2 regions of the Sinobaca sp. SA16-1 genome follow, and region 1 is predicted to be linked to the other one. Evidence: riboswitches for the same ligand, from Rfam matches in the RefSeq annotation. Region 1 holds a riboswitch; the other holds the start of a gene.
The links. A riboswitch is a leader RNA that binds a small molecule or an ion and turns the genes downstream of it on or off. The one in region 1 is predicted to bind thiamine pyrophosphate.

Region 1 (4,393 bases):
CCCAACCAGGATTGCGGGTTTTTTCGATTCGTGCATGTATGCTACTGCTTCTTTAAGGTCTTTTTCTTCCGGACGGATTACAGGAGAAGCGTATACCGGAGACGTCAGACCTTCTTTTGATTTAACCTTCTGACCGAATAAGTCATCCGGTACAATAAGAACGGCGGGGCCTTTTTGCGCGTAAGCCGTACGAATGGCCTGATTAAGCATATCCGGAAGTTGTTCGGCTGTTTGGACGCGTCGGTTGTATACGGCTACGTCTTCAAACATCGCTTCAAGCTTTAGTTCCTGAAAGTGATCGGTACCAACCATTGTGCTGCTGATCTGTCCAACAATAGCGAGAACCGGGACTTTATCTTTTTTTGCGTCATACAGTCCGTTCTGCAGATGGACGGCTCCGGGACCGGCAATGGATAAACAGACACCGATCTGGTGAGTAAGCTTGGCATGTGCCGAGGCCGCAAGTGCTCCTGTTTCTTCGTGTCGTATTTGAATGAAACGAATGTTTTCCTGTTTCCGAAGCTCTTCCATCAATTCATTGATAGAATCGCCGGGCATACCAAAAATCCGTTCCACCTTCCACGTGTGTAATAGGTCGATCACCTGTTTACCAGCTGTTTGTTCAAGCATTGGAACATCCCCCCGTTTCATAGTAGTGTATAGGATAAACAATTCCCTGTTCCCGGACTCTTAAACAATCCTTTGAGAGGTCCAATGTTACTTAAAAATGTTAAACCAGCCTTTCCATTTAAACAAAAGCAGCAGGACAGCGGCCATGCCGGCCATTGCCGCAAGCGTGATAAAGTAGCCGTTATCTGCTGTCAGCTCCGGCATGTTCGTAAAGTTCATCCCATACAATCCGGCAATAAAGGTAAGCGGAATAAAAATAGTGGAAACAATAGTCAAAGTCATCATAATTTCGTTCATTCGATTGGAGTTAATTGTCTGGTAATTATCCCGCATATCAGAAGTCATCTCACGGTTGGATTGAATAAGCTCAGTCTGTTTTAATAAATGATCATACACATCCCGGTAGTACGCTTTATGCTCGGTGATAAGCTCAAGACGAAGGTCGAGCATCCGATAAAGCAGATCCCGCATCGGAACGATAGTCCGGCGCAGCTGCAGCAGGTCCCCGCGGATATCAAATACCTCATCAATTAAAGCACCGTACGTTTTGTCCGTATCTTTTTCTTCAATTTCGTTCAGGCGGTCTTCCATTTGATAAAGAGGCGGAAAATACGCATCGACTATTTTATCAATAACAGAATATACAATATAAGTCGCGCCATTTTCACGGACATCAGCCGAGGTCCGGGCCTGTTTCCAAACGGCATCTATTTCCGGAGAGGCGCTCAAGTGAAAAGTTACGACAAAGTTACGGCCGGAAAAAATGTCTACTTCTTTTTTAGCAAAGGTATCCTTCTGAAGCGAATGGATAACAAAAAACTCAAACTCTTCATAGTGGTCGTATTTAGGTCGCTGCATAGAATGAAAGCAGTCTTCCACAGCCAGTGGGTGAAAGGCGAAGTCTTTTTCCAGGCGGGAGGCTTCCTGCTCTGAAGGGTCCCTGAAATCGGCCCAGAACCATTTAATCGTGTGATCTGCAAGCAGTACAGCGATATCTTCATTTTCTTTCCATTCATTATGTATCGTAACAGCCATCGTGCGAATCATGGGTGTGCTCCTCTCTGCATCTCAGCCAACGTATACTAATAGCCTATTTGCCAGAAGATCAAACATACAGTTGTATGAAAACGCAATCTGTGATTTACTGGAAGACATAAATGAATAATCATGCGTCACTTCTAGGGGAGCTGTATAAGCTGAGAAAAGGAGAAATCCTTGACCCTTATTACCTGATCTGGTTCATACCGGCGGAGGGAAGAAGCGGAAGACGGTTTCGTTGTCTTTGCTTCTTCTTTTGGGAAGAAGCTTTTTTGTATGTTGTATACGGATCAGCCATTTGATGGGGGAGGCAGAGACAATGACAGAATTATCCGGACTGTTAGCACATATGGAAGAAAAACAGGAAGATCTTATTGAACTGGTAAAAACATTGATTTCTTATGAAACCCCGGCGCCGCCGGCAAGAAATACAGCAGGCATCCAAGCTTTTATTGCCTCATATTTAAAAGAAATGAACTATGAGGTCGACACCTGGGACGTTTATCCGGGTGATCCGAATGTGGTGGCGAAGAAAAAAGGAACCGATGCAGCCAACTACCACAGTCTTATTTTAAATGGCCATGTAGATACAGCAGAAGTGGAAGGATCGGAGTGGAAGACAGACCCTTACCAGGCAGAAATAAAAAATGGCTGGATTCAGGGACGCGGGGCAGCGGATATGAAAGGCGGACTGGCAGGAGCTTTATTTGTGCTCCGCATGTTCCATGAACAGGGGATAGAGCTGCCTGGTGACCTGACGCTGCAATCGGTTATCGGGGAAGAGGTAGGAGAGGCAGGAACGCTTGCTTGCTGCAGACGCGGCTATGAGGCCGACTATGCGCTCGTTGTAGATACAAGTGATCTTCATATCCAGGGCCAGGGCGGTGTCATTACCGGATGGATTACGATCAAAAGCCCGGAAACCTTTCATGATGCGATGAGGCGGAATATGATCCATGCCGGAGGCGCGGTCAAGGGAGCCAGTGCGATTGAAAAAATGATGGTGATTATTCAAGGTCTGCAGACGCTGGAAAGGCAGTGGGCGGTAGAAAAAAGTTATCCGGGTGTTCCGGCTGGAGCCAATACCATCAATCCGGCCGTCATTGAAGGCGGAAGGCACGCGGCTTTTGTTGCAGATGAATGCCGGCTTTGGGTGACGGTTCATTTTTATCCGGATGAAACGCATGAATCGGCAGCCGCAGAAGTAGAAGAACATATACGAAATGTCGCTTTCGGAGATCCCTGGCTGAAACGTCATTCTCCCGTGTTTGAATGGGGCGGCACCTCGATGATTGAAGACCGGGGAGAAATCTTCCCGTCGCTTTCGGTGGATGAAGAGCACCAGGGAACAACAATGCTCGCAAAAGCGCTGGAGAAAATATCGGGAGAAAAAGCGGTCCTTGATGTTTCTCCCACCGTAACCGATGGAGGATGGCTTGGTGATGCCGGTATCCCGACAGCTATCTTTGGCCCGGGCACGCTTGCCAATGCCCACGCGGTGAACGAAAAGCTTTCTGTAGATCAGCTGCTTACATTTACGAGAACGCTTGCCGTTTATGTATACGAATGGCTGCATTCAGAAAAAAATAAGGAGGAATAGGTATGTCATTCAGCCATATGCTTCAGCAAAAGCTGCAGCCAATCTGGACTAAAAACCACAGCCATCCATTTGTTACCGGGATGGGAGATGGCACGTTGGACAAAGAAGCATTTCGTTATTTTATGATTCAGGACTATTTATATTTAAAAGAGTATGCCCGACTGTTTGCGATGGGAACGATGAAAGCCCGGACATTGAAGACGATGGGGGAGTTTGCGGATCTGCTGCAGTCTACGCTGAATGAAGAAATGCAGCTGCACCGGGAGTACAGTGCCAAGCTGGATATTAGAGAAGAAGAACTGGAGCAGGCAGAAGCAGCCCCGGTGACGTTAGCTTATACAAGGTATATGCTGCATGAAGGGCAAAGCGGCGGACTGGCTGAACTAACAGCAGCACTGCTGCCGTGTATGTGGAGTTACGCAGAAATCGGCCGGGATTTAAGCCGCATTCCCGGAGCTTCGGAGCACGAACTGTACGGGGAATGGATACGAATGTACAGCGATCCCGGTTTTCAGGAACTTGCTGAGTGGTGTATCGCTTTGTTGGATGAACTGGCAGAAGGAAAGCCGCAGCATGAACTTGATAAACTGGAAGAGATCTTTTTAACGACCACAAAATTCGAATATTTATTCTGGGATATGGCTTATCATCATAAAACCTGGCCGCTGTAACAGAAAAAGAGAAAGCACCCGCTGTGCTTTCTCTTTACTTATCTATGGCCTTTTTAACAAAAACACGCCAAACCATTCGTTTTCATCGGTCCAAAAAGCTTCAACGTTTAAATGAGCTTGTTCGGCAAGAGTCATAAATTCGGAAACAGAAAATTTATGTGAGTTTTCCGTATGAATGGTTTCACCCTTGGAGAAGTGAAATGTGTGCCCTTCCAAGGAGATGAGCTGCTCTTTACTGCTTTGGAGGTGCATTTCGATTCGTCCGTTTTCCTCAGAGTAAAAAGCATGATGCGTAAAGTCAGCAGCATTGATGCCTGCATTCATTTCTTTGTTCATACGCTCCAGAATATTTAAGTTGAAGGCAGCCGTAATACCTTTGGCATCATTGTAGGCTTTATGAAGAAGGGAAGTATCTTTCTTTAGATCTACGCCAATCAAGATCTGTCCACCGGCC
Region 2 (4,393 bases), on a different contig from region 1:
GTATTTAGAAGTGGTGCCACTTTTCAGCGCGGGCGGGGAAAAATATTTTATTTCCGTCCGGGACATGAGACGTATCCGACGTATTACCATACAGACATTCAACGCGTGATACGCAATGGCGTATACTGGGCAGCCGGACTGGCTACACCAAAGCCGGTTTACGGCAACGCTCAGCCGCTTGAGCCTATCGCCGGTAAAGAGCAGGGGACAACTAAAGCCACTGCCGGGCGCTGATGGCCACACTAGAGGGGGTAAGTACTAATGGACAAGCTAAAGATTGGCATCATTGGAGCAGGGGGAATCGCTCAGTCAAGGCATATTCCCACTTTTCAACAGCTGGAACACAAGGTATCAATAGAAGGCGTATACGATATTAATCAGGATCGGGCTCAGGAAGTAGCGGCGTCTTTCTCTATCGCCCGGGTATACCACAACATTGAACGAATGCTTGGAGACGTGGATGCGGTCGTTATCTGTACGCCGAATAAGTTTCATGCAGATATCGCTGTGCAGGCTCTAAATCGGGGCATTCACGTGCTCTGCGAAAAGCCGATGGCGATTACAACGGAAGAATGCGAGCGTATGATAGAAGCTGCAGAAAAAACAGGCTCGGTTCTTGCAATTGCCTTCCACTATCGTTTTGGACCGGAAGCCCAGATTGCCAAGCAGATGATGGAAAACCACGAAATCGGGGACCCGCTCGTCTGTCGTTTTCAGGCACTGCGCCGCCGGAAAGTTCCGGGCTGGGGTGTATTTACAAACAAAGAGCTGCAAGGCGGAGGAAGCCTGATTGACTATGGCTGCCACCTGCTGGATCTGTCCCTGTGGCTGCTTGGAGACCCAAAGCCGCTGGAAGTAATGGCCAAAACGTACGACCGGTTAAGCAAAGCACCGAATCTCACGAACGAGTGGGGCCAGTTTGACCAGAATACGTTTAACGTGGAAGACCATGTAACCGGGTATATCACATTCGAAAATGACATTACGCTGCAGCTGGAATGTTCCTGGGCGGCTAATATAAAAGAAGATACGGAACAACTCAGTATTTCCGGAGTTGAGGGCGGTTTACAGCTCTTTCCGTTTGAGCTGTATCAATCCAAATATGGAACGCTGTTAAACAGCACGGCCCAGATTAATAAAATCGATAATATAGAGCCATACTATCAGGCGAATAATTTCGTGGATTCCTGTACAGGTGAAGCGGAACTTATCGTGAAACCGGAGCAGGCCATGAAAGTTACAAAAATCGTCGAGGCGCTATATGAAAGCAGTGAAACAGGAAAAAGCGTACGGTTCGAAGAAAATCCAACCAGCTTTGAACAGTCTTATTAAAAAAACCAGGCCCTCCGGGGGTCTGGTTTTTTACAGTAGAAGCCTCTTAAAACTACAGGCCTTCATTTTCGAAACGGCGGATCTCATCTTTATGACCTAAAACAATCAGCATATCTCCCTGCTCAATTCTATCGTTGGGCCGCGGGGACACATTAACGTCCTCATTTCGTTTGATCGCAAGAATCGTCACACCATAGGCGGCCCGGACATTGGATTCAATCAGCGTTTTGCGGTGCAGTTTTTTCGTAGCATACACTTCGACAATCGTGTAATCGTTGCTTAAGTCGATAAAATCAATAACCTTTTCCGAAGTCATATTATGGGCTACACGGATTCCCATATCAAATTCCGGGTGGACCACACGGTCAGCGCCGATCTTATCGAGCACTTTCTGGTGGTATTTATTCTGGGCTTTTGCCCAGACGATTGGAACGTTCATGTCTTTTAACACAAGCGTTGTAAGCACACTTGCCTGAATATGGTCGCCGATCGCGACAACAACGTGATCGAAGTTGCCAAGGCCGAGAGATTTTAATGCTTTTTCGTCAGTGGAGTCAATGCAGGCTGTCTGGGTGGCATATGCGACATATTCATCCACTTTTTCTTCATCCTGATCGATAGCAAGAACTTCATAGCCTAAATGATACAGTTCCCGGCAGATACTCCCTCCAAATCGGCCGAGGCCTATAACAGCAAATTGTTTTTTGTTTTTTGGCATGGATAAACGCTCCTTTATGTGTCAAATTCGCCTTACAGTAAATAAATGCCCTGGGGGAGCAGTAATCCTAAAATAATAGTAAATAATACAAATCCTATCATAAACCGGACGAATAGAGGGTGTCCGGTGTTCTTAAATAACTGGACAAAGTAAATTTCAATCAATCCGATACTTAACAATCCACAGGCCAGCTTCAGCAGGCCGCCTAAATATACAGGACGAAGGCCAAGTACAAGCCCGCCGGTTAAAAGCAGCGGCAGGTATGAAAATCGAAGCACGTAGTGAAGCAGAACAGCGGTCCGGTTCATGTTGGTGCGGTGAAATATATAAACAGCGCCTGCAAGCAGAATAACTGCCGCCACGGCTATAAGATGTATCGTGAGTATAGTGTCTGCCATAAGAGCCTCTCCTAATGTAATGTAGACGTTTTCTCCATCATATCACGCGTGCAGGCTTTACAGGAGCAGAGATTTTGCTGAAATAAAACCCGCGGTATGAACCATTTCGAATATGTGCTATCTTTAAGAAGCAAAGACAATTTTATACAACAAGCACTAGGGGTGCTGCAAAGCTGAGAGGGATGACATTCATCCTAACCCTGGAACCTGATCTGGATAACACCAGCGGAGGAAAGTGCGGAATGTTCACCTGAAAAAGCAGCCGCTCGTGCTGTTTTTAATGATAGAACGACTTTTCCGCCGCTCCCTCTGCTGGAGCGGCTTTTTTGTATGCATGGAGCAGGTTCCGGGGGAGCACGGTACACAAAAAAGGGGGCGGGAAATGAATAAAGAGCAGGAATCGGCACTGGAATTTCGAGACGTTACCTATGCCTATACTACTACCGAAGCGCCGATCTTCAAGCAGGTTCAAGGGACAGTGAAAAAAGGCGAATTTGTCAGCCTGCTTGGACCGAGCGGGTCGGGAAAGTCGACGTTCTTCCGGCTTGCCGCCGGGCTGAGCGACCCGGACAAGGGGTCGGTGCTTCTGCACGGCTCGGGCACAAGGCTTGGCAGGGTCGGCTACATGCCTCAGCAGGATCTGCTGCTGCCCTGGCGGACCATTTTGGAAAATGGCATGCTGCCATTGGAAATAAACGGCCTTTCCAAAAGGGAGGCCGAACAGCGCGTATCATCCCATCTGGAAGCATTCGGCCTCAGGGGCCTGGAACGCAAGTATCCTCACGAACTGTCCGGTGGGATGAGGCAGAGGGTGTCTTTTCTCCGCGCTGTAGTGGGAGGAAACGACATCTTAATGCTGGATGAACCATTCAGCGCACTTGATTCGATTACCCGCTTTATGATGCAGGAATGGCTGTTGGAAAAGTGGCAGGCTTCGAGGCAGACACTTATTTTTATTACCCACGACATAGAAGAAGCATTATTTTTATCCGACCGCATTTTATTATTTACCGAGCCGCCGATAGAAGGACGCCTTACCGAAATTGCGGTACCGCTGCCAAGACCCAGAGACGAGCGTGCCCGGGATCACCCGGAACTCTTGAAGCTGAAGCGGGAATTGATTGAACGAATGCGCAGGGAGGAGAAGTTACGATGAATGGCTGGAAAGGAGCAGGCATTTCCTATGCTGGAGCCGCTCTTCTCGCATCTGCTTTTTTTATCATCTGGGAGGCAGGAGCCCGCTGGTATGACACGCCTTATATACTGCCGGCACCGTCTGCGGTGCTGCAGAGGCTGTGGGAACTTGCGGATATATTATTTCTTGTACACCTGCCGGCCACGCTTCTCGTTATAGTTACCGGACTTGGCATTTCCATCGTTTGTGGAGTCGGTATTGCGGTGCTGATGAGCCGGAGCCGGATGGTGGAAAAGAGTGTTTTTCCTCTGTTAATCACCTCGCAGACCATTCCAATTATTGCACTAGCCCCAATCTTTGTGCTGTGGTTTGGCTATTCCATGTGGAGTAAAGTCGCCGTAACGGTGTTGATCACCTTTTTCCCAATTACGGTCGGGGCGTTTGACGGTCTTCGGACAGCGAGCCGGGATATGCAGGACCTGCTTCGGACCATGGGGGCCGGGAGCTGGCAGATTTTCAGAAAGGTCCAGGTGCCGATGGCTCTGCCCTCGTTCTATTCCGGCTTAAAAGTGGCAGTCACGCTGAGCGTCATCGGTGCGGCAATTGGAGAGTGGCTGGGCGCAGATGCAGGGCTTGGATATTTCAGCCGCAGGATGATGACACAGATGGACGCAGCCGGCGTATTTGCACCAATCGTTTTGTTGTCGTTAGCAGGGATTGGCCTGTTTTTGGCAGTAAAAGCAGTAGAATATGCGACTACAAAAAAGGGAGGAAGAAGATAATGAAAAGGTGGATTAAACAGGTGGGGCT

Region 2: another riboswitch for thiamine pyrophosphate. It lies ahead of AC5W2J_RS02840 (ABC transporter ATP-binding protein); the one in region 1 lies ahead of AC5W2J_RS12640 (acetylornithine deacetylase).

Annotation. Positions count from the first base shown of each region.
Region 1 is NZ_JCAKFL010000004.1:159,517-163,909, reverse strand. It holds gene AC5W2J_RS12650 (pyruvate oxidase) at 1-630, opposite strand, end outside; gene corA (magnesium/cobalt transporter CorA) at 718-1,677, opposite strand; TPP riboswitch at 1,801-1,903, shown strand; gene AC5W2J_RS12640 (acetylornithine deacetylase) at 1,988-3,268, shown strand; gene tenA (thiaminase II) at 3,271-3,939, shown strand; gene egtD (L-histidine N(alpha)-methyltransferase) at 3,982-4,393, opposite strand, start outside.
Region 2 is NZ_JCAKFL010000001.1:584,486-588,878, reverse strand. It holds gene AC5W2J_RS02860 (ThuA domain-containing protein) at 1-234, shown strand, start outside; gene AC5W2J_RS02855 (Gfo/Idh/MocA family protein) at 262-1,332, shown strand; gene AC5W2J_RS02850 (potassium channel family protein) at 1,385-2,050, opposite strand; gene AC5W2J_RS02845 (DUF1516 family protein) at 2,083-2,448, opposite strand; TPP riboswitch at 2,597-2,699, shown strand; gene AC5W2J_RS02840 (ABC transporter ATP-binding protein) at 2,831-3,604, shown strand; gene AC5W2J_RS02835 (ABC transporter permease) at 3,601-4,365, shown strand; gene AC5W2J_RS02830 (ABC transporter substrate-binding protein) at 4,365-4,393, shown strand, end outside.